Regions from separate parts of the Streptomyces sp. 17_S59 genome, predicted to be linked through region 1. Evidence: predicted binding sites of a transcription regulator. Region 1 holds the regulator's gene; the other holds the start of a gene.
The links. Region 1 encodes HspR, which represses chaperone genes until heat shock. Its sites were predicted from a motif close to TTGAGNNNNNNNNNCTCAA; they were not measured.
Positions count from the first base shown of each region.

Region 1 (14,217 bases):
GGGAGGCCGCCGACGTGCTCGGCCTGCCCGCGGAGGGGCCGTTCGTCGTGGTGGCGGCCGAGGTGCCCGCGCCGGGCCGGGAGGCGCTGCCGGGCATCGAGTCCCGGCTGCTGGCCGAGCAGGCGCACTCGGCCTGGCGGCTGCTGCCGGACCTCCAGGTCGGCGTGGTCGCGGTGCGGCACCCGGGCGGCGAGGAGGCGGCCCTGCGCGTCCTGGGCCGGGCGGCGGTCGGTGCCCGGGTGGGCGTCAGCCCCCGGTACGAGGCGCTCCAGGACACGCCCCGGGCCCTGCGCCTCGCGCGCCTCGCCCTGGCCGGGCTGCACGGGCGGGCGAGTGGCGTGGCCCGCTTCGACGACAGCCCGGTCGCCCTGCTGGTGGCCGCCTCGCCGGACGAGGCCGGGCGCATCGCCCGGACGGTCTTCGGGCGCGTGCTGGAGCTCCCGCCGGGCGAGCGGGCCCGGCTGCTGGAGACGCTGGAGCACTGGTTCGCGGCCCGCGGTTCGGCGGCCGAGGCGGCGGGGCTGCTGTACTGCCACCGCAACACCGTCCGCTACCGGCTGCGGCGGCTGGAGGACCTCACCGGCCGCTCCCTGCGGGACCCGGCCGCCGTGGCCGACCTCGCCGTGGCCCTGCGGGCGCTGCGGCTGCTGCGTTGAAGTTCACGCTGAGCATCTGCTCCAGGAGTCGTCGGCACCGGCGGGCACGGCCAGCAGCCCGATGAGTGCGGCGGCTCCCAGCAGGACGGCGGTGACAGGGCGCATGGCATGCCTTTCGGGAAAGGACAGTTGGGTCCCGTCCGGTCTGCCCAGGTCGGCGCACCGGCATGCGCCCGTCACCCGTATGTGAGCGCCGAATCGATCCTCTGCCCCGGCGGTGGAAGTTGCGCTTCCGTCACGGACGTCACCGCGCCGCCGCGGGAACGCATCAGGGGCGTCCGCAGGGGGGACGTGGCCCTTCTGACATGGCCGCGCCGTCCGTACTGTTCCGTTCAAAGATCAACTTCACCGAACGGGGGAGACATCCAAGTGCTCAAGAGATATACAGCCAAGGCAGGCCTCGTGCTCGGCACGGCCGCCCTGGTCGCCGGGGGACTCGGCGGCACGGCCAACGCGGCCGAGGACGCGGACTACGTCGGCTACGGCAACACCACCCGGGGCTCCGCGGTCTGGTGCGTTCAGCACCAGCTCAACAGCTACGCGGCCCAGGTCGGCCACGCCCAGGTCTCCGAGGACGGCGTGTGGGGCCCGCGGACCGCCGACCAGGTGCGGTGGTTCCAGCAGACCTTCTACGACACGTGGGACAACGCCGACGGCATCGTCGGCCCGTCCACCGGCAACAACCTGCTGCGCTACGGCGACCAGTACTACGGCGGCATGAACGGCTACTGCTCCGCCCTGATCCCGAGCGACTCGCGACTCCCCGGCAAGTACGTCTCCACCCGCCTGGACTGACGGGCCGCGCCCGGGACGGGCGGCCCGGCCGTTTGGGGGCGGCCGGCCCGTGGGCTCCCGGGTGCGTGAGAAGCAGCCATGTGAAAAGCAGCAGAGCCGGTCTCCGCGAGGTGCGGAGACCGGCTCTGGCCGAGTCTTTCAAAAGAGCGGGCGACGAGAATCGAACTCGCGCTCTGAGCTTGGGAAGCTCATGTTCTACCATTAAACTACGCCCGCGCGAAGGGACCCGTTGGGGTCTCGCATCGTCGCACACTCTACCCCATCGAAGGCCCCCGGTGTACTCGCCGTGGTGGCCTTCTCGTCGTGTGAGGGGGGTGTGGGGGCCGCGGGATGCGGGCGCGGGGTGCGGGAGTTGGGGCGTACCGTGGGGCGCGGCAATCGGCGCGGGGGCTTGTCGGGGTGCCGCATTCAAGCTGGCCCAATGCATCCCCTAATGTGGCTTTTGTCTTTTATGTCGTGCCGGAGGCACGCATTCAGTAGGACCTGGGGAAAGGGAGCTCTATGGAGCGCACCGTCGTTCGTTGTGCCGAGGGGCACGTGTTCAGCACCGCTTCGTTCCCGATGCAGAACCTCGGCGCCGGCCGGATCGGTCCGGGACGGCTGCTGCGCTGCCCGCGCTGCGCACGGCTGCGGCATTCGGTGCCCGTGGAGTCGCAGAAGCGATGAGCCCGGTGCGGGCCCGGTCCGCAGCCGGTCCGGGCCCGCGTTGTCAGGTTGTCCGTCTTCTCCGCGTACCATCGAGGCGTGCTTCTCTCAGACAAGGACATCCGGGCCGAGATCGATTCCGGCCGAGTCCGGATCGACCCGTACGACGAATCGATGGTCCAGCCGTCGAGCATCGATGTGCGCCTCGACCGCTACTTCAGGGTGTTCGAGAACCACCGGTACCCGCACATCGATCCCGCGGTCGAGCAGGCGGACCTCACGCGCGAGGTGGTGCCGGAGGGCGACGAGGCGTTCATCCTGCACCCGGGCGAGTTCGTGCTGGCCTCGACGTACGAGGTGATCACCCTCCCCGACGACGTCGCCTCGCGGCTGGAGGGCAAGTCCAGCCTCGGCCGGCTCGGTCTGCTGACGCACTCCACGGCGGGCTTCATCGACCCGGGCTTCTCCGGCCACGTGACGCTGGAGCTGTCGAACATGGCCACGCTGCCGATCAAGCTGTGGCCGGGGATGAAGATCGGCCAGCTGTGCATGTTCCGGCTGACCTCCCCCGTCGAGCATCCTTACGGGTCCGCGAAGCACGGTTCCCGCTATCAGGGCCAGCGCGGGCCGACGCCCTCGCGGTCCTTCCAGAATTTCCACCGCACGCAGGTCTGACCGTACGCAGGTCGGACGGACCAGGGAACAGGGCGAAGAGCAAGTGAGCGAGATCCGCGAGAACCTGACCTACCCGATCTTCGGGCAGGCCATCCGTGAGCTGGCACAGACCATCGCGGACGACGGCTACGAGCCGGACATCATCCTGTCGATCGCCCGTGGCGGCGTCTTCGTCGCGGGCGGCCTCGCCTACGCGCTGGACTGCAAGAACATCCACCTGGTGAACGTCGAGTTCTACACCGGTGTGGGCTCCACGCTGGAGATGCCGGTCATGCTGGCCCCGGTGCCGAACGCGATCGACTTCTCCAACAAGAAGGTCCTCATCGCGGACGACGTCGCCGACACCGGCAAGACGCTCAAGCTGGTGCACGACTTCTGCCTGGAGCACGTTGCCGAGGTGCGCAGCGCGGTGATCTACGAGAAGCCGCAGTCGCTGGTCAAGTGCGAGTACGTGTGGAAGCGCACCGACGACTGGATCAACTTCCCGTGGAGCGTCGAGCCCCCGGTGGTGCAGCGCGAGGGCCAGATCCTCGACGCCTGATCCCGCTCCGCAAGCACGGAAAAGCCCTGGTCCCCGCCATCGTGGCGGGGACCAGGGCTTTTCCGTGGCCGGTGCCGCGCGTCCGCTACAGCGTGCCCAGCTTGATCAGCGACAGCAGCGCCACCAGCTGGATGGCCGACGCCCCGAGTGCCCTCGGCCACGGCAGGTCGTGCGACTTGCTCACCATCGAGGTCAGCAGCGCGCCGCCCGCGATCCAGGTGGCCCAGCCGACCACCTGGACGGCCGTGCTGTCGCCGCCCAGGAACATCGCGAGGAACAGCCGGGGCGCGTCCGTGAGCGACATGATCAGCATGGACAGGCCGATCGTCGGCTGCCATATGCCGTCGCCGCCCAGCTGCCGGGCCAGGGTGTGGGTGACCGCGCCGAGGATCAGCCCGGCGAGCACCACGATCACCCCGGTGACCAGCACGGCGGGCAGGGCGTCGGTGAGGGAGGCGTGCAGTACGTCCTTGCGGGCCTTGTCGAAGCCGAAGACGGCGAGCAGGCCGTAGACGAAGGTGACGATCAGCGCCGGGGCCCACACCTGGTGGTCGCGCATCTGCCAGAAGGTGGCCGACGGGCGCAGCACGATGCCGCTCAGCAGGTCCTTCCAGTGCAGCCGCGGGCCGGGCGGCGGTGCCGGCGCGGCGGGGGCGCCGTCGTACGGGCCGTCGTACGAGCCGTAGGCGTCGGGCGCCTCGCCGATGCTGAACTGCTGGGTGCGGCCGGGGTCGCCCGAGGGGCCGCCGTGGTACGGGTCCCGGGCGCCGCCGGGGCCGTACTGGGTGGGCTGCCCGTACTGCCCGTAGCCGGGCTGGGGCTGCGGACGGCCGCCGTCGAAGTACTCCGGCCCGTCGTACCCGCCCGGCTGCTGCTGCCACTGCTGCTGCCCGCCGCCGTGCCCGCCGGGGTACCCGGGCGCACCGCCCTGACCGCCGTAGGGCGCCTGCTGTCCTTGCCGCGCGGAACCGGGGCCCTGGTCGTCCCGTCCGCGTCCCATCCTGAATCCAGCCACGCCTTCGAACGTACCCGTTCCGGGGAGGTCCGGAAGCCAGGCCCGGGTACCGGGGCCCGCCTTTGCGGCTGAGCTGTGACATCCCCTAGGGGGGAGTTCAGGGTGCCGGGGGTGTTTGGGGCCGGGAGTGGCGCAGACGGTTCACGCGCCCACGACGACGGCCGGGCCCCGCGAGTGGTCGCGGGGCCCGGCCGTGTGTCCTTGCGCTGACGGTTACTTCACCGGCTCGGGGTCCGGCTCCGGTGCGTTCGCCGTCTCGCCGTCACCGTTGTTCTCCGGGTCCACCGGGGTCTTGACCGACTCCAGCAGAAGCTGGGCGACGTCGACGACCTGGATGGATTCCTTGGCCTTGCCGCTGTTCTTCTTGCCGTTGACGGAGTCCGTCAGCATGACGAGGCAGAAGGGGCAGGCGGTGGAGACGATGTCGGGGTTGAGCGACAGTGCCTCGTCGACGCGCTCGTCGTTGATGCGCTTGCCGATGCGCTCTTCCATCCACATGCGGGCACCGCCGGCGCCACAGCAGAAGCCGCGCTCCTTGTGACGGTGCATCTCCTCGTTCCGCAGGCCCGGCACCTTGGCGATGATCTCGCGCGGCGGGGTGTAGACCTTGTTGTGGCGGCCCAGGTAGCAGGGGTCGTGATAGGTGATCAGACCCTCGACCGGGGTGACGGGGATCAGCTTGCCCTCGTCGATGAGGTGCTGGAGCAGCTGCGTGTGGTGGATGACCTCGAACTCGCCGCCCAGCTGGGGGTACTCGTTCGCGATCGTGTTGAAGCAGTGCGGGCAGGTCGCGACGATCTTCTTCTTGGACTTCGGCTTCTTCGTGGACTCGTCCTCGGAGTCCTCGCCGAAGGCCATGTTCAGCATCTCGACGTTCTGCTGGCCGAGCTGCTGGAAGAGGAACTCGTTGCCCAGGCGGCGGGCCGAGTCGCCGGTGCAGGCCTCCTCGCCGCCCATGATGGCGAACTTCACGCCCGCCATGTGCAGCAGCTCCGCGAAGGCCTTGGTGGTCTTCTTGGCGCGGTCCTCCAGGGCGCCGGCGCAGCCGACCCAGTAGAGGTAGTCGACCTCGGTGAGGTCCTCGACGTCCTTGCCGACGACGGGGACGGGGAAGTCGACCTCCTTGGTCCACTGCAGGCGCTGCTTCTTGGCCAGGCCCCAGGGGTTGCCCTTCTTCTCCAGGTTCTTGAGCATCGTGCCCGCCTCGGACGGGAAGGCGCTCTCGATCATGACCTGGTAGCGGCGCATGTCGACGATGTGGTCGACGTGCTCGATGTCGACCGGGCACTGCTCGACGCAGGCGCCGCAGGTGGTGCAGGACCACAGGACGTCCGGGTCGATGACGCCGTTCTCCTCCAGCGTGCCGATCAGCGGCCGCTCCGCCTCGGCCAGGGCCGCGGCGGGGACGTTCTTCAGCTGCTCCGCACTGGCCTTCTCCTCGCCCTCCATGGTCTTGCCGCCACCCGCGAGGAGGTACGGGGCCTTGGCGTGGGAGTGGTCGCGCAGCGCCATGATGAGCAGCTTCGGCGACAGCGGCTTGCCGGTGTTCCAGGCGGGGCACTGGGACTGGCAGCGGCCGCACTCGGTGCAGGTGGAGAAGTCCAGCAGGCCCTTCCACGAGAAGTGCTCGATCTGCGAGACGCCGAACTGGTCGTCCTCGCCCGGGTCCTCGAAGTCGATCGGCTTGCCGGCGCTGTACATCGGCGGCAGGGCACCCAGCGCCACGTCGCCGCTGGACTCGCGCTTGAACCAGATGTTCGGGAACGCGAGGAAGCGGTGCCACGCCACGCTCATGTCGATGTTCAGGCTGATGGTGATCGCCCAGATCGTCGTCACGCCGAGCTTGATCATCGCGGCGAGGTAGGTGAGGTTCTGGAGCGTCCCGGTGCTCAGTCCGCGGAAGGCGGCGACCAGCGGGTACGAGGCGAAGTACGCGGCCTCGTAGTGGTCGACGTGCTGGAAGGCGCCCTCCAGGCCCCGCAGGGTCATGATCGCGGCGCCGATGATGAGGACGACGTACTCGACGAAGTACGCCTGCCAGGCGGTGGAGCCCGCGAAGCGCGACTTGCGGCCCGCCCGGGAGGGCAGGTTCAGCAGGCGGATCACGATCAGCACGGCGATGCCGAGGGTCGTCCCGAGCGCGATGAACTCGGTGTAGAGCTCGTACGGCAGCCAGTCGCCGATGATCGGCAGCATCCAGTCGGCCTTGAAGAGCTGGCCGTAGGCGTTGACGATCGTCAGCCCGAGCGTGAGGAAGCCGACGGCCACGAACCAGTGGGCGACGCCGACGACCCCCCACTTGTTCATGCGGGTGTGGCCGACGAACTCCTTGCCCACGGTGATCGTGCGCTTGACGGGCTCGTCGGTGCGGGTGCCGGCCGGGACCTTGGCGCCGAGCATGAAGTAACGGATGAACTGCACGGCGGCCCGCCCGACCAGCGCGGCGGCGACCACTGTGAGGACCAGCGACACGATGATCGCGGCGAGTTGCATGGTGGGGCTCCTCGTCCCTGCGAGAGCTGGTGGAGAGCGAACTATTGAGGATTACTAAGCAGTAACTTATCGGGTCCTCGCCGAGATTACCCAGGATTCAGCGGCCCAAGAACCCGACCGGCCGGTGATCTGTGTCGCGCAGGCAACCCTTCGCCGCCCCTCCCTGTCCGCGAATGAACGTAAGACTGACATAAAAGTTGAGCGGGTCCGACTCAGGTCTGTTGACAGGTTTGGATCGGTACTGCACCCTTGAGTCTGTTCCACTCAAGTCAGCTGGAGGAATCGACATGGCACGTGCGGTCGGCATCGACCTGGGTACGACGAACTCCGTCGTCAGTGTTCTCGAGGGCGGTGAGCCCACCGTCATCACCAACGCCGAGGGCGCCAGGACCACGCCGTCCGTCGTCGCCTTCGCCAAGAACGGCGAGGTGCTGGTCGGCGAGGTCGCCAAGCGCCAGGCCGTGACCAACGTCGACAGGACCATCCGGTCGGTCAAGCGCCACATGGGCACCGACTGGAAGATCAACCTGGACGGCAAGGACTTCAACCCCCAGCAGATCTCCGCCTTCATCCTGCAGAAGCTGAAGCGGGACGCCGAGGCGTACCTGGGTGAGAAGGTCACGGACGCGGTCATCACCGTCCCGGCTTACTTCAACGACTCCGAGCGCCAGGCCACCAAGGAGGCCGGCGAGATCGCGGGTCTGAACGTCCTGCGCATCGTCAACGAGCCCACCGCGGCCGCCCTGGCCTACGGTCTCGACAAGGACGACCAGACCATTCTCGTCTTCGACCTCGGTGGCGGCACCTTCGACGTCTCGCTGCTGGAGATCGGCGACGGCGTCGTCGAGGTCAAGGCCACCAACGGTGACAACCACCTCGGTGGTGACGACTGGGACCAGCGCGTCGTCGACTACCTGGTCAAGCAGTTCGCCAACGGCCACGGCGTCGACCTGTCCAAGGACAAGATGGCGCTCCAGCGTCTGCGCGAGGCCGCCGAGAAGGCGAAGATCGAGCTGTCCTCCTCCACGGAGACCACGATCAACCTGCCGTACATCACGGCGTCCGCCGAGGGCCCGCTGCACCTGGACGAGAAGCTCACCCGCGCCCAGTTCCAGCAGCTGACCGCGGACCTGCTCGAGCGCTGCAAGACCCCGTTCCACAACGTCATCAAGGACGCGGGCATCGCCCTGGGCGAGATCGACCACGTGGTCCTGGTCGGCGGCTCCACCCGCATGCCCGCCGTCGCCGAGCTCGTCAAGGAGCTGACCGGCGGCCGCGAGGCCAACAAGGGCGTCAACCCGGACGAGGTCGTCGCCATCGGCGCCGCCCTGCAGGCCGGTGTCCTCAAGGGTGAGGTCAAGGACGTCCTGCTCCTCGACGTGACCCCGCTGTCCCTCGGCATCGAGACCAAGGGCGGCATCATGACCAAGCTGATCGAGCGCAACACCACGATCCCGACCAAGCGGTCCGAGATCTTCACGACGGCCGAGGACAACCAGCCGTCCGTGCAGATCCAGGTCTACCAGGGCGAGCGCGAGATCGCGGCGTACAACAAGAAGCTCGGCATGTTCGAGCTGACCGGCCTCCCGCCGGCCCCGCGCGGCGTCCCGCAGATCGAGGTCGCCTTCGACATCGACGCCAACGGCATCATGCACGTGACCGCCAAGGACCTGGGCACGGGCAAGGAGCAGAAGATGACCGTCACCGGCGGCTCCTCGCTGCCGAAGGACGAGGTCGACCGCATGCGCCAGGAGGCCGAGCAGTACGCGGAGGAGGACCACAAGCGCCGCGAGGCCGCCGAGACCCGCAACCAGGGCGAGCAGCTCGTCTACCAGACGGAGAAGTTCCTCAAGGACAACGAGGACAAGGTCCCGGCCGAGGTGAAGACCGAGGTCGAGACGGCCGTCGCCGAGCTGAAGGAGAAGCTCAAGGGCGAGGACTCGGCCGAGATCCGCACCGCGACCGAGAAGGTCGCCGCGGTCAGCCAGAAGCTGGGCCAGGCCATGTACGCCGACGCCCAGGCCGCGCAGGGCGCTGCCGCCGGTGCCGGTGCTGCGGGCCAGCAGGCCAAGGCCGAGGACGACGTCGTGGACGCCGAGATCGTGGACGACGAGAAGCCGAAGGGTGGTGCGTCGGCGTGACGGAGGAGACCCCGGGCTTCGACGACAACGAGAAGCCTGAAGGCCCCTCCGACGCCACCACCCCCGACGACGCGGCAAAGGCCGCCGGGTCCGCCGACAAGGCGGGCCCGGCCGGTCCGGCCCAGACGGGCGAGGAACTCGTCGAGGTAGGCCTCCAGGCACAGCTGGACCAGGCCCAGGCTGCGCTCAACGAGCGCACCGCGGACCTCCAGCGGCTCCAGGCCGAGTACCAGAACTACCGTCGCCGCGTGGAGCGGGACCGGGCCACGGTCAAGGAGATCGCCGTCGCGAACCTCCTGTCCGAGCTGCTCGCGACGCTCGACGACATCGGCCGCGCCCGTGACCACGGCGAGCTGGTCGGCGGCTTCAAGTCCGTCGCCGAGTCGCTGGAGACGGTCGTGGCCAAGATGGGCCTGCAGCAGTTCGGCAAGGAGGGCGAGCCCTTCGACCCGCTGGTGCACGAGGCCCTGATGCACAGCTACGCGCCCGACGTCACCGAGACCACGTGCGTGCAGATTCTGCAGCCGGGGTACCGGATCGGCGAGCGTACGATCCGCCCGGCGCGGGTCGCCGTCGCCGAGCCGCAGCCGGGCGCGAGCCCGAAGGCGGAAGAGGCGTCGGACGAGGAGAGCGCCGGCCCCGAAGAGGGCTGACGCCATGGCTGACCGGAAGGACCGGGAGGAGGGACGTCGGGGATGAGCCTGAGCAGGGACTTGCTGGAGAAGGACCTCTACAAGGTCCTCGGCGTGCCCAAGGACGCCACCGAGGCGGAGATCAAGAAGGCGTACCGGAAGCTCGCCCGCGAGTTCCATCCGGACGCCAACAAGGGCGACGCCTCGGCCGAGGAGCGCTTCAAGGAGATCTCCGAGGCGAATGACGTCCTGGCCGACTCCAAGCGCCGCAAGGAGTACGACGAGGCGCGCGCCCTGTTCGGCAACGGCGGCTTCCGTCCGGGGCCGGGCGGCGGCGGGTCCTTCAACTTCGACCTGGGCGACCTCTTCGGGGGCGCCCAGGGCGGAGCCGGGGCCGGGGCCGGCGGCTTCGGCGGGGGCCTGGGCGACGTCTTCGGCGGTCTCTTCAACCGGGGTGCGGGCACCCGCACCCAGCCGCGGCGCGGCCAGGACATCGAGTCCGAGGTGACGCTCAGCTTCGCCGAGGCGGTGGAGGGCGCCACCGTGCCCCTGCGCATGTCCTCCTCGGCGGCCTGCAAGGCGTGCTCGGGCACGGGCGACAAAAACGGTACGCCTCGGGTCTGCCCGACCTGCGTCGGCACCGGCCAGGTATCCCGCGGGGCGGGCGGCGGCTTCTCGCTGACCGACCCCTGCCCCGACTGCCGGGGCCGCGGGCTCATCCCCGAGAACCCCTGCGACGTCTGCCACGGCAGCGGGCGCGCCAAGTCCTCCCGCACCATGCAGGTCCGCATCCCGGCCGGCGTCTCCGACGGGCAGCGGATCCGGCTGCGCGGCAAGGGTGCACCGGGCGAGCGCGGCGGGCCCAGCGGCGACCTCTACGTCGTCGTGCACGTCGGCTCGCACCCGGTCTTCGGGCGCAAGGACGACAACCTCACCGTCACCGTGCCCGTCACCTTCGTGGAGGCGGCGCTCGGCGGCGAGGTCCGGGTGCCCACGCTGGGCGGCCCGCCGGTCACCCTCAAGCTGCCGCCGGGCACGCCCAACGGCCGGACGATGCGGGCCCGGGGCAAGGGCGCCGTGCGCAAGGACGGCACCCGCGGCGACCTCCTCGTGACGGTCGAGGTGGCCGTGCCCACGGACCTGGGCGACAAGGCCCGGGAGGCCCTGGAGACCTATCGCGAGGCCACGGCGGGTGAGGACCCGCGGGCGGAGTTGTTCGAAGCCGCGAAGGGAGCGTGACCCCCATGGAAGGCGCCGGACGCCGACGCAATCCGTACTACGAGCTGACCGACGAGTCGCCGGTCTACGTCATCTCGGTCGCGGCCCAGCTGTCGGGTCTGCACCCGCAGACCCTGCGGCAGTACGACCGCCTCGGCCTGGTCTCCCCCGACCGCACGGCCGGGCGCGGCCGGCGCTACTCGGCACGCGACATCGAGCTGCTCCGCCAGGTGCAGCAGCTGAGCCAGGACGAGGGCATCAACCTGGCCGGCATCAAGCGCATCATCGAGCTGGAGAACCAGGTGGCCGCGCTCAAGGCGCGCGTCGCCGAGCTGCAGGCCTCGGTGGAGGGCGCGGCCACGGCCATGCGCCAGGCGGAGGCCGCCGTCCACGCCTCGTACCGCCGGGATCTGGTCCCGTACCAGGACGTCCAGCAGGCGAGCGCGCTGGTGGTGTGGCGGCCCAAGCGGGAGCAGAAGAAGCACTGAGGCCGCGGCCCGCGGGACGACGAAGGCCCGTCACCCACCCGGGTGGCGGGCCTTCGCGCTGCCGGAGGCGCCGGCGCGCCGGGGGATCGGCTAGGGGATCACCACGTCCAGGGCCATGTCGACGGCCTCTCCGGCGAACTCCCGCCACACAGCCGCCGCGCCCGTGCCGAACGCGGCGGCGAGTGCGTAGCCGAGGGCGGCGTCGCGGGGGCCGACGGGTGCGTCCTTGTGCCAGTCGGCGCTCACGACGCCGTTGCCCGGGCAGGTGAACTCCCCGAGCACGCGGTCGTCCTTCAGCAGCCGGCTCTTCTTCTTCGTGCAGGGCACGAGCCGGTACACGGCATCCGGGCACTGGACGTCGACCGTGTAGGAGCGGCGGGTCAGGCGGGCCTTGTGCGGCAGGACGGTGGCGGGGGTGCCGTCCACGGTGACGGCGAGCCGCTTGGGGTCGCGGGTGCCGATGGGGACGGAGTCCACGCGCTTGCCGCCCGTGCGGCGCAGGGTGACCGTCGGGACGGCCGGGCCGGACACGGCGAGGTGGCCGGCGTCGTGGTCGAACCGGACGGCTAAGGGGCCGTACAGGGAGTCGTCGGTCAACGTCGTTCCTCTCAGCCGCGGCCCAGCGCCCGTGTCACCGTGATCTCTATCAGGACGCGGTCCGGGTTCGCCGAGGGCACCCGCCCGTACCGCTCCGCGTAGCGGCGTACGGCATCGGCCACCGCGTCCGCCTCCGTGCGGACGGCGGCGCGGCCCTCGAGCGTGGCCCAGCGCTTGCCCTGGTGCTGGGCGACCGCGACCCGGGCGCCGCCCGGGCCGGCGGCCTGGACGTTGGCGACCTTGCGGCTGCTCTTGTTGCAGATGACCCGCGCGGTGCGGGTGGCCGGGTCGTAGGTGACGCCGACGGGCACGACGTGCGGGGAGCCGTCGGGGCGCAGGGTGGTGAGCGTGCAGATGTGCCGCTCCTGCCAGAAGGCGAGGTAGGCGGGGTCGAGGTCGTCGAGGTCGTGGGCCATGCCGGTCAGGTTAGGTCAGTGCCGCCGCCGAGGGGCGCGGTCCCCCGGGGCGTCGGACCATGGTCGAAGCGGGGGGTCCCGTACTTTTCGGGCGGAGGGGCTGCGTCCCCAGGGTTGAGTGGAATAGACTCAACTTATTGCAGGTTGCCTCAAGCAAGACCGGCATATGAGCACTGTGAGCACGAGGAGGAGCCCGACGCCGTGGATGCCGAGCTGACCAACAAGAGCCGGGAGGCGCTGAGCGCCGCCAACGACCGGGCCGTGTCGGCCGGGCACGCCGATATGACGCCCGCCCACCTGCTGCTGGCCCTGCTCGCCGGGCAGGACAACGAGAACGTGATGGACCTCCTGGCCGCCGTCGAGGCCGATGCCGCCGCCCTGCGGTCGGGGGCCGAGCGGCTGCTGGCGGGGCTGCCGAGCGTGCAGGGATCCACCGTGGCGCCGCCGCAGCCCAACCGGGAACTGATGGCGGTCCTCGCGGACGCCGCCGAGCGGGCCCGCGAGCTGGGCGACGAGTACCTCTCCACCGAGCACCTGCTCATGGGCCTCGCCGCAAAGGGCGGGCGCACCGGCGAGCTGCTGGACCAGCAGGGCGCCTCCGCCCGGAAGCTGCTCGCCGCCTTCGAGAAGGTGCGCGGCGGCCAGCGGGTGACCACGCCGGACCCGGAGGGCACGTACAAGGCGCTGGAGAAGTTCGGCACGGACTTCACGGCCGCGGCCAGGGACGGCAAGCTCGACCCCGTCATCGGGCGGGACCACGAGATCCGCCGCGTGGTGCAGGTCCTCTCCCGGCGGACGAAGAACAACCCCGTGCTCATCGGCGAGCCCGGCGTCGGCAAGACGGCCGTCGTCGAGGGGCTCGCCCAGCGGATAGTGAAGGGCGACGTCCCCGAGTCGCTGAAGAACAAGCGGCTGGTCGCGCTCGACCTCGGCGCGATGGTCGCGGGCGCGAAGTACCGGGGCGAGTTCGAGGAGCGGCTGAAGACGGTCCTTGCCGAGATCAAGGCCAGCGACGGCCAGATCATCACCTTCATCGACGAGCTGCACACCGTCGTGGGCGCCGGGGCCGGCGGTGACTCCGCCATGGACGCCGGGAACATGCTCAAGCCCATGCTCGCCCGCGGCGAGCTGCGCATGGTCGGCGCGACCACGCTCGACGAGTACCGCGAGCGGATCGAGAAGGACCCCGCCCTGGAGCGCCGCTTCCAGCAGGTCATGGTCGCCGAGCCCTCCGTGGAGGACACGATCGCGATCCTCCGCGGCCTCAAGGGGCGCTACGAGGCCCACCACAAGGTGCAGATCGCGGACTCGGCGCTGGTCGCCGCCGCCACCCTCTCCGACCGCTACATCACCTCCCGCTTCCTGCCCGACAAGGCCATCGACCTGGTCGACGAGGCCGCCTCCCGGCTGCGCATGGAGATCGACTCCTCGCCCGTGGAGATCGACGAGCTGCAGCGCGCGGTGGACCGGCTGAAGATGGAGGAGCTGGCCCTGCGCAACGAGTCCGACGAGGCCGCCAAGGAGCGGCTCGCCAAGCTGCGCCGCGACCTCGCCGACAAGGAGGAGGAGCTGCGCGGTCTCACCGCCCGCTGGGAGAAGGAGAAGCAGTCCCTCAACCGGGTCGGCGAGCTGAAGGAGCGCCTCGACGACCTGCGCGTCCAGGCCGAGCGCGCCCAGCGCGACGGCGACTTCGACACCGCCTCCAAGCTGCTCTACGGCGAGATCCCCGGCGTGGAGCGGGAGCTGGAGGAGGCCGCCCGGGCGGAGGCCGAGGCCGAGCAGGAGGCCGCGGCCAAAGACCTCATGGTCAAGGAGGAGGTCGGGCCGGACGACATCGCCGACGTCGTCGCCTCCTGGACGGGCATCCCCGCCGGCCGCCTGCTGGAGGGCGAGACGCAGAAGCTG
Region 1 is NZ_JBXOWD010000001.1:3,368,187-3,382,403, reverse strand. Features, by position in the region: gene AC1Z4A_RS14995 (PucR family transcriptional regulator) at 1-656, shown strand, start outside; gene AC1Z4A_RS14990 (peptidoglycan-binding domain-containing protein) at 1,026-1,451, shown strand; tRNA gene AC1Z4A_RS14985 (tRNA-Gly) at 1,597-1,667, opposite strand; gene AC1Z4A_RS14980 (hypothetical protein) at 1,953-2,117, shown strand; gene dcd (dCTP deaminase) at 2,196-2,771, shown strand; gene AC1Z4A_RS14970 (phosphoribosyltransferase) at 2,815-3,312, shown strand; gene AC1Z4A_RS14965 (Yip1 family protein) at 3,398-4,312, opposite strand; gene AC1Z4A_RS14960 ((Fe-S)-binding protein) at 4,541-6,820, opposite strand; gene dnaK (molecular chaperone DnaK) at 7,108-8,961, shown strand; gene grpE (nucleotide exchange factor GrpE) at 8,958-9,614, shown strand; gene dnaJ (molecular chaperone DnaJ) at 9,657-10,832, shown strand; gene AC1Z4A_RS14940 (heat shock protein transcriptional repressor HspR) at 10,838-11,299, shown strand; gene AC1Z4A_RS14935 (hypothetical protein) at 11,390-11,896, opposite strand; gene AC1Z4A_RS14930 (pyridoxamine 5'-phosphate oxidase family protein) at 11,908-12,312, opposite strand; gene clpB (ATP-dependent chaperone ClpB) at 12,514-14,217, shown strand, end outside.

Region 2 (14,217 bases), 1.5 Mb from region 1:
ACGCCCGGACGCGCCGTGATTCCTACCGCGCACAGGTCGCGGAAGCCCTGCCCATCCTGCTTGAATCAGCAGAAGTCACTCCTGCCGGACGGGAGTTCGCGACCGGCATGGCGCGGCATCTGGCGGGCCTGCGCCGGTCCGGCGGCCTCCCGGCCCCGGTCGGCCGCGCGTCACCGCCCGGTGACGTACGGTAATCTTGCGGCGTGCCGGACCTCCGGCCGACGCGGGTGCGAAGGAACAAAGGGAGACGCGCGATGGCCACGCAGCGGAACACGCCCGGCACCGGTACGCAGGTGCAGGCCGGCGAGCACTTCGTCGTCGTCTTCGCGGGCTTCCACCGCCCCTGGGCGACCTGGATCGCCCACCGCCTGGAGAGCCACGGCCACCGCGTCACCCTGCACCGCTGGGACCCGCCGCGCGAGGTGCCCCTGGAGTCCGCGCTGGGCGATCTGCTGCTGGCCTCCGGCCGGATACTGCTGGTGCTCAGCGACTGGTTCTTCCAGCTGGGGCCGCGCCGCGAGGGCGAGTGGACCGAGGCCCTGCGCGGCGTCGTGGCCACCCACGCCGAGCGGTTCGCCGCCGTGAACCTCACCAACCGCGCGCTGCTGCCCGCCACCGCCGTCCTGGAGCCCGTCGACCTGTGGAGCGTGGGCGCCCAGGAGGCCGAGCGCCGGCTGCTGGGCAGGCTCTCGCTGCCCACCGGGCCCGCCCGGCACCCCCTGCCGCCGGGCCCCGGCTCCCGCTACCCCAACGACCCCCCGGCGATCTGGGGCGAGGTGCCCCGCCGCAACGTCCGCTTCACCGGGCGCGACGAACACCTCAACCGCATCCAGGAGTGCCTGACCGACGCCCCCCAGGGCACCGGCGTCGTCACGCTCCTGGGCATGTCCGGCATCGGCAAGACCCAGATGGCCGCGGAGTACTGCCACCGCTTCAGCTCCGACTACGACGTGATCTGGTGGGTCAACTCCGACACCCGCGGCACCCTGCGCGAGCGCCTGGGCGAGCTGGCCCCCGAGCTGGGGCTGGCCAGCGGCGCCGAGCCCGGCGAGCGGATCCGCGCCGCCCGCGACGCGCTGCGCCGCGGCGAGCCGTACGGCCGCTGGCTGCTCGTCTTCGACGGCTGGGACGACATCGAGGGCGCCGAGGACGTGCTGCCCGACGGGTCGGGCCACGTCCTGATCACCTCCCGCAACCGCAGCTGGAGCGAGAACCGCACCACCCTGATGGACGTCCCCGGCTTCGAGCGCCACGAGAGCACCGGCTACCTCATGCGCCGCGCGCCCCGGATCACCGCCGCGCAGGCCGACGAGGTCGCCGCCGAGCTGGGCGACATCCCGCTCGCCCTGGTCCAGGCCGCCGCCTGGCTGGGCGAGTCCGACATGGAGGTCTCCGAGTACCTGCGCATGGTGCGGGACGGCGAGCTGTCCGAGATCACCGACCAGGCCGGCTTCGACGGCGTCCCGCGCTCGTCCCTCACCTCCTGGTCGATACTGATCAACCGGCTCCGCGAGACCCAGCCGCACGCCGTCGAACTGCTGTCCCTGTGCGCGGCGTTCGCCCCCGGCCGCATCCCCATCGGCCTGGTCCGCCACCTCCCCGCCGACGGGCTGCCTGCGGACCTCGCCTGGCTCGCCTCCGACCTGGCCGCCTGGACCCGCGCCCTGGACACCCTGGTCAACTACTCGGTCTTCACCCGCGACACCCGCACCACCAGCCTGGGCGACGAGCCGGGCCCCGAGCAGGAGTCGGTGCACATGCACCGCATCGTCCACGACATCGTCGGCCGCCTCACCTCGCCCGAGGACCGCGAGCGCCACCGCCAGGTCGTCCGCCGCATGCTCGCCGCGGCCGACCCCGGCAACCCCCAGGACTCCCGGCTCTGGCCCCGCTACGCCGAACTGCTGCCGCAGCTGGAGCCCTCCGGCGCCCTCGGCAGCCGCAACGAGCGCGTGCAGGAGACCGTCCTCAACGTCCTGCGCTACTGCCTGCGCAGCGGCGAGTTCCGCACCGGCGTGGCGCTCGCGGAGCAGATCCGCGAGCACTGGTCGGAGTTCCTCCCGCCGGACCACCCGCGCATGCTGGAGCTGACCACCCAGCAGGGCAACATCCTGCGCTCCTACGGCTCCTTCCGCGCCGCCTACGAACTCGACCGCGGCCTGCTGGAGCGGCTGCGCGCGACCCCCGCGCCGGCCGGCATCGGCCTGATGACCGCCACCAGCTGCGTCGCCGCCGACCAGCGGGCCCTGGGCCAGTACACCGAGGCCCTCCAGGCCCAGCGCGAGGTCCTGGAGACCGCCCTCGAACTCCTCGGCCCCGACGACTACCTCACCCTCCTCGCCCAGCACAACCTGGGCGCCGGCCTGCGGCTCCTGGGCCGCTACACCGAGGCGTACGAGATCGACCTGGAGACCCTCCGCAAGCGCGAGACCCTGCTGCGCGCCCGTCACCCCGCCACCCTGGTCTCCGGCCTCGCCTGCGCCCGCGACCTGCGGATGCTCGGCCGCTACCGGGACGCACTGGCCCGCCAGGAGCTGGTGATGCGGCTGCACATCCAGGTCCTCGGCCCCCAGCACCCGCAGACCCTGCGGGCCCGGCACAGCCTGGTGCTCTGCGAGCGCCGGGCGGGCGCCCCGCAGGACGTGGGTGCCGTCCTGGCCAGCCTGCTGGAGCAGACCGAGCAGGTGCACGGCCGGAGCCACTACGCCACGCTCGGCCTGATCGTCGACTGCGGCAACCACGCCCGCGAGCACGGCGACCTCAACCAGGCCAGGGACCTCATCGCCGAGGGCGAGAACGGCTTCCGGGAACTCCTCGGCCCCGCACACCCCATCAGTACCGGCATGCTCTCCAACACCGGTCTCGTGCTCCAGGCCGCCGGGGAGCGCACCGAGGCGCTGACCATGTTCGAGGCCGCCTTCGCTGGCCTCTCCGCCACCCTCGGCCGCGACCACCCCTGGGTCCTGGGCTGCGCCCTCAACGCCGCCGCAGGCCGCAACTTCACCGGCCGCATCGACAGCGCCCAGGAGCTGAGCCGCGACACGCTGCGCCGCGCCCGGCACGCCCTCGGCGAGGACCACCCCTTCACCCTCTCCTGCGAGGTCGCCCTCGCCATGGACCTGCGCGGCCTGCGGGAGCACGAGGAGGCGGGCAAGGTCGAGGAGGACGCCCTCCAGCGCCTCACCCGCACGCTGGGCGCCCAGCACCCGCACACGCTCTCGGCGCGGCAGCGGGTCCGGCCCTACTGGGACTTCGAGCCGTATCTGGGCTGAAAGGCGGGACCCCGGCACCGGAGAAGTACCGGGATCCCGTTCAAGTCCGGGGCCTCAGCCATTAATTGAGGAACCCGGACGGCGAGTCACCACGTCCGCGAGAGCGGCGGCGGTTTAGCCGCAAAAATCAGCAGTTGCCCGCAGGGCGGCTGCGGGTCACCAGTTCGTCGTAGCCGGTGGAGGAGTCGATCCACACCACCTGCGTGCCCCCGACGGCGGCCGGCATGCCCTGCTCGCCCCGGTTGCACGACATCCGGCCCTTGCGCGAGCCGTCCACGGAGAACTGCCAGAGTTTCGTCAGCGTCTCGTTGCGGTACTGGGTGTCGGGCGTCTGCGACGACACCGTCACCGCGTCCTCGGAGGCCGTCAGCTCCCAGGGGTAGAGCGCGTCCGCACCCTGCTCCTTGCTGATGTCCACCACGCCCGTGCCGTCGAGGTTCGCGCGCCGGACGGCCCGCTGGCCGTGGTCCTTGACCTCGTCCACCGTCCAGAAGACGTACTTGCTCGTGATACCGGTCTGGCCGGTGTTCAGGGGCTTGCCGAGCTGCGGCATCACGGTCGTCTTCCCGGACGCGATGTCCAGGACCTTGACGTTGTACAGGGAACTACCGGGCCTGTAGATGAGCGTGCCGTAGGCGATCTTCCCGTTCTTCAGGGACTGCTGGGAGCTCGCGGCGCGACGGCCGTTGACGTCCTGGACCCAGCTCGGCTCCTTGTCGCCCTTGCGCAGGTACCCCACGCGCGTGCCGACGCGCCGGAAGGCCTGGGCGAAGACCACGACGTCGCCCTCCACCTTCGCCTGCTGCCGGAACCCGACCTCGCTGTGCACCAGCGTCTTGACGGGACCGCCGGCGATCGGCCGCGACAGCAGGTCGGTGCCGTCGCGCCCGTGGGCCTCCCAGACCACCGTCTTGCCGTCGGTGGCCGGGTTGACGTGGTAGCGGCCGTCGTTGGGGCTGATCAGCTTCTTCTCACCCGTGCCGTCCGCGCGCCCGGCCCACACCGAGTAGGCCTCGCTGCCGTTCTCGTTCGACTTCGAGGCGACCCACCAGCCGCCGCCCGCGCCGACTTGCGAGTTCACGGTGTTGAGCCGGTCCAGCAGCTGGTCGGAGTCCACGCCGATGGCCAGCTCCCAGTCCGGGACGATGCCGTGGGCGTTGAACGCGCGCGTGACGGCGTTGAGCTCCTTGCCCGAGACCTTGAGGTCCTTGGCGGCGGCGATCACCGCGTTGCGGCCCTCGGTGAAGCCGTCCAGCGGAGTCATGTACTCCGTGAGCGCCTTGTAGACGATGCGGTCGGCGAGGGTGCGGTCGAGGTCCTTGCGGATGTCCCAGAGGGCGCCGGAGAAGATGGTGGAGTTGAGGTGGACGCCGCCGCTGTCGGTGGCGAAGTTCACGCCCAGGTAGCTCTTGGAGGTCGTCCGGCCGTCGTTGAGGTCACGGATGGCGCACTCGCGCGGGCCCTTGCTACGGCACAGCGTGTCGCCCAGCAGCCCCGAGTCCGGGCTGTCCATGGAGACCCCGTACGCGTCCGTCTTGATGGCGTTGCCGAAGTAGTCGGCGAGGGCCTCGTTCATGGCGCCCGACTGGCCGGCGTAGACGAGGTCGGCGGAGTTCTCGACGACGCCGTGCGTCATCTCGTGCCCGACGACGTCCAGGCCCGCGGAGAAGGGGCGGTAATCCTTGTCGCCGTTGCCGTACACCATCTTGGTGCCGTCCCAGAAGGCATTGGCGTACGGGGTGCCGTAGAAGGTCACGCCCACCAGGGAGTTGATGGTCATGCCACGGCCGTCGAGGCTGTCGCGGCCGTGCACGGTCTTGTAGTAGTCGTAGACCTTGCCCGCCGCCCAGTGCGCGTCGACGGCGCCCGCCTCGGTGGCATCCTTGCCGAAGGCCGTGGTCGGCGAGCCGAACTCCTTGATCCCGGCGGGCCATCGGCCGGACACGTCGTCGACGCTCTTGTCGCGTACGTCCCAGGTCGAGAGCACGTTCTTGCTGCTGTCGCGCATGCGGGTGTGGTCGCGCATGACGTACTCGTTGCGCGAGGCGTCCTTCGCGAGGTCCAGCGCGACGGTGGTGCCGTCGAACTTGACGCCCGAGCCCTTGACGGCGGGGTCGGCGGAGGGGGTCTGCGGACCGTCGGCGCCTGCCGAACTCTTCGCCTCAGGATCGGACTTGACGGCTCCGGCGGTGCCGAATGTCTTGATACCGCTGTACTGGAGGACGGGGTAGCCGGCCTTGGCGTCGACGTACACCTCGCGCAGCACGGGCTGCTTGGTGGCGGGGTCGGTGCCGCGGACGGTCACGTGGTGGGTGAGGACGCCCGCGCCCTTGGGCAGGACGACCAGCCCGCGCGCGGTGCCGCTGAGCTGCGGAGTCTCCTCTTCACCGACGTCGCCGAAGCCCTCGCGGTCGAGCTGGGTGAGCGTGGCGTCGACTGCTCGCTCGACGGCGAGTTCCTCGCCGACCTCGGGGGTGGTGTCGGTGGTGAGGGCGGTGAAGTACTTGCCGGAGGTACCGGTGACGACGCGCTTGCCGTCTTTCTTCTCCATGCGGACGACGTACTGCCCACCGAGGACGTCGACGCCGCGGTGCTTCTGCTGGAGCCGCACGGTCTCGGAGGCGCCGGTGCGCTGGGTCTGGACGGGCTTGAGGTCGCGGTCGGGACGCTCGATGCGGTAGCGGCTCTTCTTGTCGGCGAGGTGCCGCTGGGCGGCGTCGGCCGCACTGCCGCCGGCCTTCACGCCTTCGCGGATGCCGCCCACCAGGGAAGGGGTGGAGGTCCCCTTCCCCGGAATCACCTCGGTGGGCCCCGGGGTGGGCGGCGCGGCCACGGCCTGGGCAGGCAGCGCGGACACAGCAAGGGCGGCCGCGCCGATCAGCGCTGCCGCCCCTGCTATGCCGCTCTTGGCGGCGGGTCTTCCTGATCTTCCTGAACGTGCTCTGGGCTTACGCAAGGTTCCCCCTCCGTACATGCCGGAACGTTCGCCGGAACTAACTTCGGTCGGCGCATATGCAAACCGGCGGTACGGGGGGTGGGCAATGGGGGGTGCGGGGGGTTGGGCCGGTTTCGGTCGAGTGTGCCGGTCCGGTCAGTCCCGGGGGAACCTGTCGGTCGCGAGGGCCAGGCCGAGGACGGTGTCGGTCAGGTCGAACATCTCGTCCACGTCCAGGTAGCCGGCGTCGTCGGCCATCGCGCAAACCCCCTCCCGGCTGCCGGTCCGGCGGTTCAGTGATGCGCACGGCGTTCGGGTTACGCGTGCTTGATCGACTCTATGAACGCGGACCAGGCCGAGGGGATGAAGGCCAGGGCGGGGCCGCCGGGGTCCTTGCTGTCTCGGACCGGGACGGCCCTAGTTATGGGGTCGGCGACTTCCAGACAGTTCCCTCCGTTGGAGTTGCTGTACGTGGATTTATGCCATCGCATGGCGTTTGATACTGGTTGCCGGGTTCTCATGCAGAGCTTTCCTCCATCACTCGCCGAACGAGTGCCACGGACTCGCAAGGCGAAAGAGCCGAGTCCCGTAGCAGGTCGTACGACAGCCGCAGCCGTTCGACATCCGCAGGGTCCTCGTACAGGTCACCCGAGGTGCTGCTCTCCACGTAGGCGACCGAATCCCCATTCGGCGACCACAGGATTGTCAGCGATCCGCCGAGTAGGTCGTGAAGCCCTGCAGAGAACGGCACGACTTGAAGCGTCCCGAACTGCCGGTCGGACATGTTGATCAGCCGATTCAGTTGCGTTTGCCATGCCTTCGGGTCTTTCGCGGCGCGGCACAGGACTGCTTGGTCCAGCATGACTCGGTAGTGGGAGCGGTCAGGCTTCGTCAGCCACTTCTGTCGCGCGAGTCTGGCCGTTACCTGTTCTTCCAGCTCATCCTCGGTTCGAGGGCGACTGGCTTTGAGGATTTCACGAGCGTAGTCCTCAGTCTGGAGGATGCCGGGAACCGTACTCACTGCAAACTCGTACCGGACCGTCGCCTCCCTCTCCCGCGTCATGAACCGCTTGTACTTGTCGGGGACTACCTCCTGCGCGGCCAGCTCCCACAGGAGGATGAGGTGCCTGCCCGTGCTGTACGTCCGGTCCAGCGCCTCGATGACATCCCGCGACCCGAGCCGGTCTCCCTTCTCGAGCTTGTGTAGATAGGCGCGGTCGTACGTCGTCTCCTCCGCCAGAGTGCTCAAGGACTTGCCCGATTCCTCGCGTAGCCGCGTCAGTTCCGATGCGAGCATCCGTCGTGCCGAGGGCTTGCCCCCGGAATTGGACTTACGTGCGGGCACTACAACTCCCCTGTGGTCCATGCGATACGGGCTACAGCCCGGCTCTTCCGGAGCCTAGAACCGCGCCGTCACGCTGTAAGTCCCCCGCACGAACAGTCATGCAGGCAAAGTAGTGACGAACCAGTGGAAGGCGTAGTGAGGTGACGTATCGGAAGGGTGTCTTTGTCGTGGACACCAGCGAGGACAGGATCGCCCAAGTCATCGGCGTGACCGGAACCCGCGTGCAGGTCCAGCGCCCCGGTGGCGGCCTGGAATGGGAAGTGCCCGCATCCGCGCTGCGGCTGGCCACCCGCGAGGAGCGGAGCGCCGCCGGGCTGCGCCCGTACCTCAGCGGCTGTGACGAGTGTGCCGAGCTGGAGGCCGCCCGGCAGCAGGCCGCCCCCGCCCAACGCGCCAACGCCACCGCCGCCGCCCGAACCCACTGGATCGTCGCCCACTCCACCACCACCCAGACCATCAAGGAGCACTCGTGAACACCTGCCGCCACCACTCCGGCTGGATCACCGCCCCCGGCGAGCAGCGCTGCAAGGACTGTGGCACCCGCCGCTTCACCGACTACGGCGCCCTCCGCCCCCCGGGCCTCCCGGAATCCACCACCCCCCGCGACCGCGACCGGGCCAAGGCCGACCGCAACGCCGCCATCCTCATCTCCCGCACCATCCACCACCTCAGCCACTGGGGCCGCAGCGCCACCGAACTCCGCTACAGCTACGCCGCCTGACCAGCGGCCCGTTCTCTCCCCCCAGAAGGAGTACACAAACTGGGTAAGAAGGAGTTCGAGAACGCGGGCGAGCCCTGGGACCCGCACGCCAACCAGGAGCAGGCGACAGACCCGGACACCCGCGTCTCCCAGAACGGCGACGTGCACAGTTCGCACGCTGACGACAAGGACCGGGAAGGGCAATGAAGCGAGGCGAGGACCTGATTCGGGACCTGAGGGAGCAGGGCTTCATGCGGTGCGAGACCACCCCGGACGGAAAGGCCGTGGTCATGCGCAAGCGCGACAGGTGGACCGTGGTCCCCCTTCGCTGGCTCACCGACGAGGCCGTGGACACCATCAAAGCTCAGGCCGGAGTCAGCCTCGTCTGAGTCGTCCCATACGGCTACGCCGCCTGATCGGCGACCGGGCGCAACCGCGCGAAGGTGACGGCACCGTGCACCGCGAGCGCGACCGGCACGGCCAGTAGCACTGACCACGGCAGCACGCCGAACGCAGCGAGCAGGCAGGCGAACGGCAGAGTCAGGAGGGTGGGGATCGTCGAGGCCAGGGCGATACGGATACGGGTCCGTCGGTTCATGGGAGTGCTCCTCGCTGAGAGTTACTTCGCGCCGTGCCGCGCGGTGTCCAGGTAGTCGGCCAGGTCCCGCCAGTCGTCCGCATCCGCCGCACTGATCGGCGTTCCGGACATCGCGGCCGGGTCCTCGCGCCACGCGTCGCGCACCCCGGTGGAGATCTCCGCGTCGCCGCCCGAGAACAACGTGCTCAGCTCGTCCATGCGGGCCACCAGCCGCCGGACCTTCGGATCCGTGGGCGGGGTGCCGGCTGTGCGGAGGCGATCGGCCCTGCGGTACAGCTCCGGCCATTCGACTTCGAGCAGGTAGTGGACCGCAGGGCCCAGGGACGCGGCCCGCGTGCGCAAGGTCTGCAGCTGGTCGGCGTCCAGGTGGCGGCCGAGCGCCTGCTCGCCCTCCGGGCCCGTGGCGCTCATCGCCCGCAGGGCGTCCAGCAGCGCCGGGACCGTCGGTGAGCGGTCGGCTTCCAGGTCGGCGGCCAGCCCCCGCAGGCGCTGCCGTACGGCGTCGAGCGCGGCGATGGAAGCCTCCACGCCCGCCAGGTGGTCCCGGAGGAGCCGGGTCGGATCGACCCCGGCGTCCAGGCAGACGGCGATGCTCTCCAGGCTCAGGCCCAGGCCGCGGAGTGCCAGCACGTGGTACAGGCGCACGAGGTCGTCCTCGGTGTACTCCCGGTGCCCGCCCGCGGTGCGCCGGGAGGGGCTGAGCAGACCGAGGGTGTCCCAGTGGTGCAGCGTGCGCACGGTGAGTCCGCTGGCCTCGGCGAGCGGACCCACCTTCCAGGTCGTGGAAGCAGTCGAAGCAGTCATGGGGCAACCATGCGTCCTCACGTCGCGTGAGGTTCAAGTCGAGGGCCGAAGGGGAGGCTACGCCGCCATCGCCACCTCCGCCGTCGCCGGCGTGAGGGCCAGGGCCAGGACCTGGCGGACGTCCGAGACCGGGTGGACGTCCAGCTTCTCCAGCACCTCGGACGGGACGTCGTCCAGGTCCGGCTCGTTGCGCTTCGGGATGATCACCGTGGTGATCCCGGCCCGGTGCGCGGCCAGCAGCTTCTGCTTGACGCCGCCGATGGGCAGCACCCGGCCGGTCAGCGACACCTCGCCCGTCATCGCCACGTCCGGGCGCACCTGGCGGCCGGAGAGCAGCGAGGCCAGGGCAGTCGTCATGGTGATGCCCGCGCTCGGGCCGTCCTTGGGCACCGCGCCCGCCGGTACGTGCAGGTGCACGCCGCGGTCCTTGAAGTCGCCGACGGACAGCTCCAGTTCGGCGCCGTGCGAGCGGAGGAAGGACAGCGCGATCTGCGCGGACTCCTTCATCACGTCGCCGAGCTGGCCGGTGAGGGTCAGCCCCGCGCCGCCCGTCTCCGGGTCGGCGAGCGACGCCTCGACGAACAGGACGTCACCGCCCGCTCCCGTGACCGCCAGGCCCGTCGCCACGCCCGGCACCGACGTGCGCCGCTCGGCCGGGTCCTGCGCGGACTCCGGGGTGTGGTGCGGGCGGCCGATCAGCGGGCGGAGCTGGTCCACGCCGATGGTGAACGGCAGCTCCTGCTCGCCCAGTTCGTGCTCGGCCGCCACCTTGCGCAGCAGCCGGGCGACGGTGCGCTCCAGGTTCCGCACGCCCGCCTCGCGGGTGTACTCGCCGGCCAGCCTGCGCAGCGCCTCGTCCTCGACGACGACCTCCGCCGGCTCCAGACCGGCACGCTCCAGCTGCCTCGGCAGCAGGTGGTCGCGGGTGATGACGACCTTCTCGTCCTCGGTGTAGCCGTCGAGGCGGACCAGCTCCATGCGGTCGAGGAGCGCCTCGGGGATGGCCTCCAGGACGTTGGCGGTGGCCAGGAAGACGACATCGGACAGGTCCAGCTCGACCTCCAGGTAGTGGTCCCGGAAGGTGTGGTTCTGGGCCGGGTCCAGGACTTCGAGCAGGGCGGCCGCCGGGTCGCCGCGGAAGTCGGAGCCCACCTTGTCGATCTCGTCGAGGAGGACGACCGGGTTCATGGAGCCGGCCTCCTTGATCGCCCGCACGATCCGGCCGGGCAGGGCGCCGACGTACGTGCGCCGGTGGCCGCGGATCTCCGCCTCGTCGCGGACGCCGCCGAGGGCCACGCGGACGAACTTCCGCCCCATCGCGCGGGCGACCGATTCGCCGAGGGAGGTCTTGCCCACGCCGGGCGGGCCGACGAGCGCGAGCACCGCGCCCCCGCGCCGCCCGCCGACCACGCCCAGCCCCCGGTCGGCGCGCCGCTTGCGCACCGCCAGGTACTCGGTGATCCGCTCCTTGACGTCCTCCAGACCCGCGTGGTCCCTGTCGAGCACGGCCTTGGCGCCCGGTATGTCGTAGGCGTCCTCGGTGCGCTCGCTCCAGGGCATCTCCAGGACGGTGTCGAGCCAGGTCCGGATCCAGCCGCCCTCGGGGCTCTGGTCCGAGGCCCGCTCGAGCTTCTCGACCTCCTTCAGGGCCGCCTCGCGGACCTTGTCCGGCAGGTCGGCGGCCTCCACGCGGGCGCGGTAGTCCTCGGACTCGCTCTCCGGGTCGCCGTTGAGATCGGCCAGCTCCTTGCGGACGGCCTCCAGCTGGCGGCGGAGCAGGAACTCGCGCTGCTGCTTGTCCACGCCCTCCTGGACGTCCTTGGCGATGGACTCGGCCACGTCCTGCTCGGCGAGGTGGTCGCCGAGCCGCTTCACGGCGAGCCGGAGCCGGGCCACCGGGTCGGCGGTCTCCAGCAGCTCGACGCGCTGGGCGGGGGTGAGGAAGGGCGAGTAGCCGGAGTTGTCGGCGAGCTGGCCGGGGTCGTCGATCTGCTGGACGCGGTCCACGACCTGCCAGGCGCCGCGCTTGCGCAGCCAGCTGGTGGCCAGGGCCTTGTACTCCTTCATCAGCTCGGTGACCGAGCCGGGGAGGGGGTCGGGGGTGATCTCCTCCACCTGGGTGCCCTCGACCCAGAGCGCGGCCCCGGGCCCGGTGGTGCCGGCCCCGATCCGCACCCGGCGGACACCGCGGATGAGCGCGCCCGGGTCGCCGTCGGAGAGGCGGCCCACCTGCTCGACGGTGCCGAGGGTGCCGACGCCCGCGTACGTGCCGTCGATGCGCGGCACCAGCAGCACGCGCGGCTTGCCACCGCCGCGCGCGGGCGCCGCGGCCTGGGCGGCCTCGACGGCGGCCCGCACCTCGCCGTCCGTCAGGTCGAGTGGTACGACCATGCCGGGCAGCACCACCTCGTCGTCGAGCGGCAGCACGGGCAGGGTGAGCGTTGCGGACGTCGAAGCCATGATCTCCCCTTCGGCAGGCAAGTTGAGCTATGCCGACTCAATGCGTGGGGAGGGCGGGATGTTCCCGGGGGTGTGTTCGCTGTGAGCGATCGGGGTGCGGGGTGGGTGCGGGCGCGGGTGCGGGTGCGGGTGCGGGTGCGGGTGCGGGTGCGGGTGCGGGTGCCTGCGGCGCCTTCCCCACCCCGCCCCTTCCCGAAACCGGGGGCTCTGCCCCCGGGCCCCCGGTCCTCAAACGCCGGACGGGCTGGATTTCAGCCCTCGCCGCCCCGCTGCCCCGGCACCGAGGCCACAGGCTTCGCGGGCTCCGCCGCACGCGTCGCCGCCCAGCGGCTCCGTGCCTCCTCCCGGATCAGCCCCCGGCACGCAATGCCCGTCAGCAGCGCGATCGGATGGCCCCAGCTCGCGAGCGGATCCGCCAGCTCCACCAGGTCCTGCGCGCACATCAGCCCGGCCACGCCCAGGATCACCCACTCCCACCGCCGTCGCACCAGCCCGGAGAGGGCGCCGACACACGCCATCAGGCCGAAGCTGATGCCGTAGTCGAGGCGGTGCAGCGAGGCCTCGGGCAGCCGTCCCGCGGCCACCGCCCCCGCGACCGGAAGCTCCGTGGCCAGCGTGGCCAGTACGTGCCCCACCAAGAAGACGCCCGCCGTCCGGGCCCCGCCCACCCGGCGCTCCAGCGCGGTCAGGACGAGCGCGAAGGCCGGCCCGTACGCGGACCAGAGGCCGCCCGCCACCCACAGCGCGCTGGCGATGAGCACCAGCAGCGGCTGCTCCGTGAGGTGGGCGGCGTCCGTGCTGGAGTCGCGCAGGAGCTGATTGACAGTGGCCTCGTCGCCGAGGTCGGTGTAGACGGCGGTGCCCAGCAGGACCAGGCCGTAGCAGAAGGTGAAGGGCGTGCCCAAGGGCGTGGGCAGCAGCCGGAGCACCCGGCCGAGGAACCGGCGGAACAGGAGCAGGCGGCTGCGGCGGCGGCTGCGGGGCGATGCCGGTGCGGTGGCGGACTCCGCCACGTCGGCGCGCGCGTCCGCGTCAACCGCAGTCACTCGGCCAAGCCCCTTTCCGCGGGATTCTTCGAGCTCGGCGATCGGCACGACCCGGCGACGCGTTCGTCCACCCGCATCTGAACATTAAGGTCCACGGCGGTCCCTCGAATCAACCTCTGGCCGTGACTCCAGTCACCGTTGTCAACCTCTTGACGCCCGATTGCGTCGGCTGGGTAACCGTCTCTGCGTAGACGACCACAGGAGAGCGTAAGGAGGCCGTATGACCCTTCCGAACACCGCGCCCCGCACTGACACCCCCGCCGCCCCCGTCACCCTCGACCGCCGCCAAGGCCCGTACGGAGAAGTGGTTTTGCGGCAGCGCGGGCCCCACTACGAGATCATCGCCAACGGCTGTTTCCTGATGGACACCGCCGACGGCCGCTCCGAGCGCCTCCTGGTCGACGCGGCCCTCGCGGCCCTGCCCGCGGACCGGGCCGCCCCGGCCGTGCTGATCGGCGGGCTGGGCGTCGGCTTCTCCCTCGCCCGGGCGGCCGCCGAGCCGCGCTGGGGGCGGATCACGGTGGTCGAACGGGAGGCGGCGGTCGTCGACTGGCACCTGCGCGGACCGCTGGCCGCCGTCTCGGCCGAGGCGCTCGCCGACCCCCGCACCGAGATCGTCCAGGACGACCTGGTGGCGTACGTGCACGGGAGCGGCGAACGGTTCGACGCCCTCTGCCTCGACATCGACAACGGCCCCGACTGGACCGTCACCGAGGACAACGAGGGCCTCTACTCGCCCGCCGGTCTCGCCGCCTGCCGGGCCCGGCTGAGGCCCGGCGGGGTGCTCGCCGTGTGGTCCGCCCAGCCCTCCCCGGCATTCGAACAAGCCCTCCGGAATGCCGGATTCGCCGGGGTAATTACTGAAGAGATCGCCGTTGCCCGAGGCGTCCCGGACGTGGTCCACCTCGGCATCGGCGCCGCGTAGCCGAGCCCCGCCGGGTGCCCGTACCCTGCCTTCCACAGCTGCAGGACACGCCGGGTGACCGGCATGTGAGGACGCTAGGGGCGGGGCGCGCATGGAGCAGACACACATCGGCCCGGGCGGCGCCGCAGCCTC
Region 2 is NZ_JBXOWD010000001.1:4,826,593-4,840,809, forward strand. Features, by position in the region: gene AC1Z4A_RS22015 (aKG-HExxH-type peptide beta-hydroxylase) at 1-194, shown strand, start outside; gene fxsT (FxSxx-COOH system tetratricopeptide repeat protein) at 255-3,272, shown strand; gene AC1Z4A_RS22025 (M4 family metallopeptidase) at 3,400-6,228, opposite strand; gene AC1Z4A_RS22030 (DUF397 domain-containing protein) at 6,525-6,728, opposite strand; gene AC1Z4A_RS22035 (helix-turn-helix domain-containing protein) at 6,725-7,573, opposite strand; gene AC1Z4A_RS22040 (hypothetical protein) at 7,720-8,025, shown strand; gene AC1Z4A_RS22045 (DUF6255 family natural product biosynthesis protein) at 8,022-8,273, shown strand; gene AC1Z4A_RS22050 (hypothetical protein) at 8,456-8,641, shown strand; gene AC1Z4A_RS22055 (hypothetical protein) at 8,656-8,850, opposite strand; gene AC1Z4A_RS22060 (MerR family transcriptional regulator) at 8,872-9,654, opposite strand; gene lon (endopeptidase La) at 9,712-12,114, opposite strand; gene AC1Z4A_RS22070 (rhomboid-like protein) at 12,366-13,160, opposite strand; gene AC1Z4A_RS22075 (spermidine synthase) at 13,381-14,085, shown strand; gene AC1Z4A_RS22080 (response regulator transcription factor) at 14,177-14,217, shown strand, end outside.
Region 2: the regulator HspR is predicted to act here: its motif matches at 12,137-12,155, upstream of lon (endopeptidase La).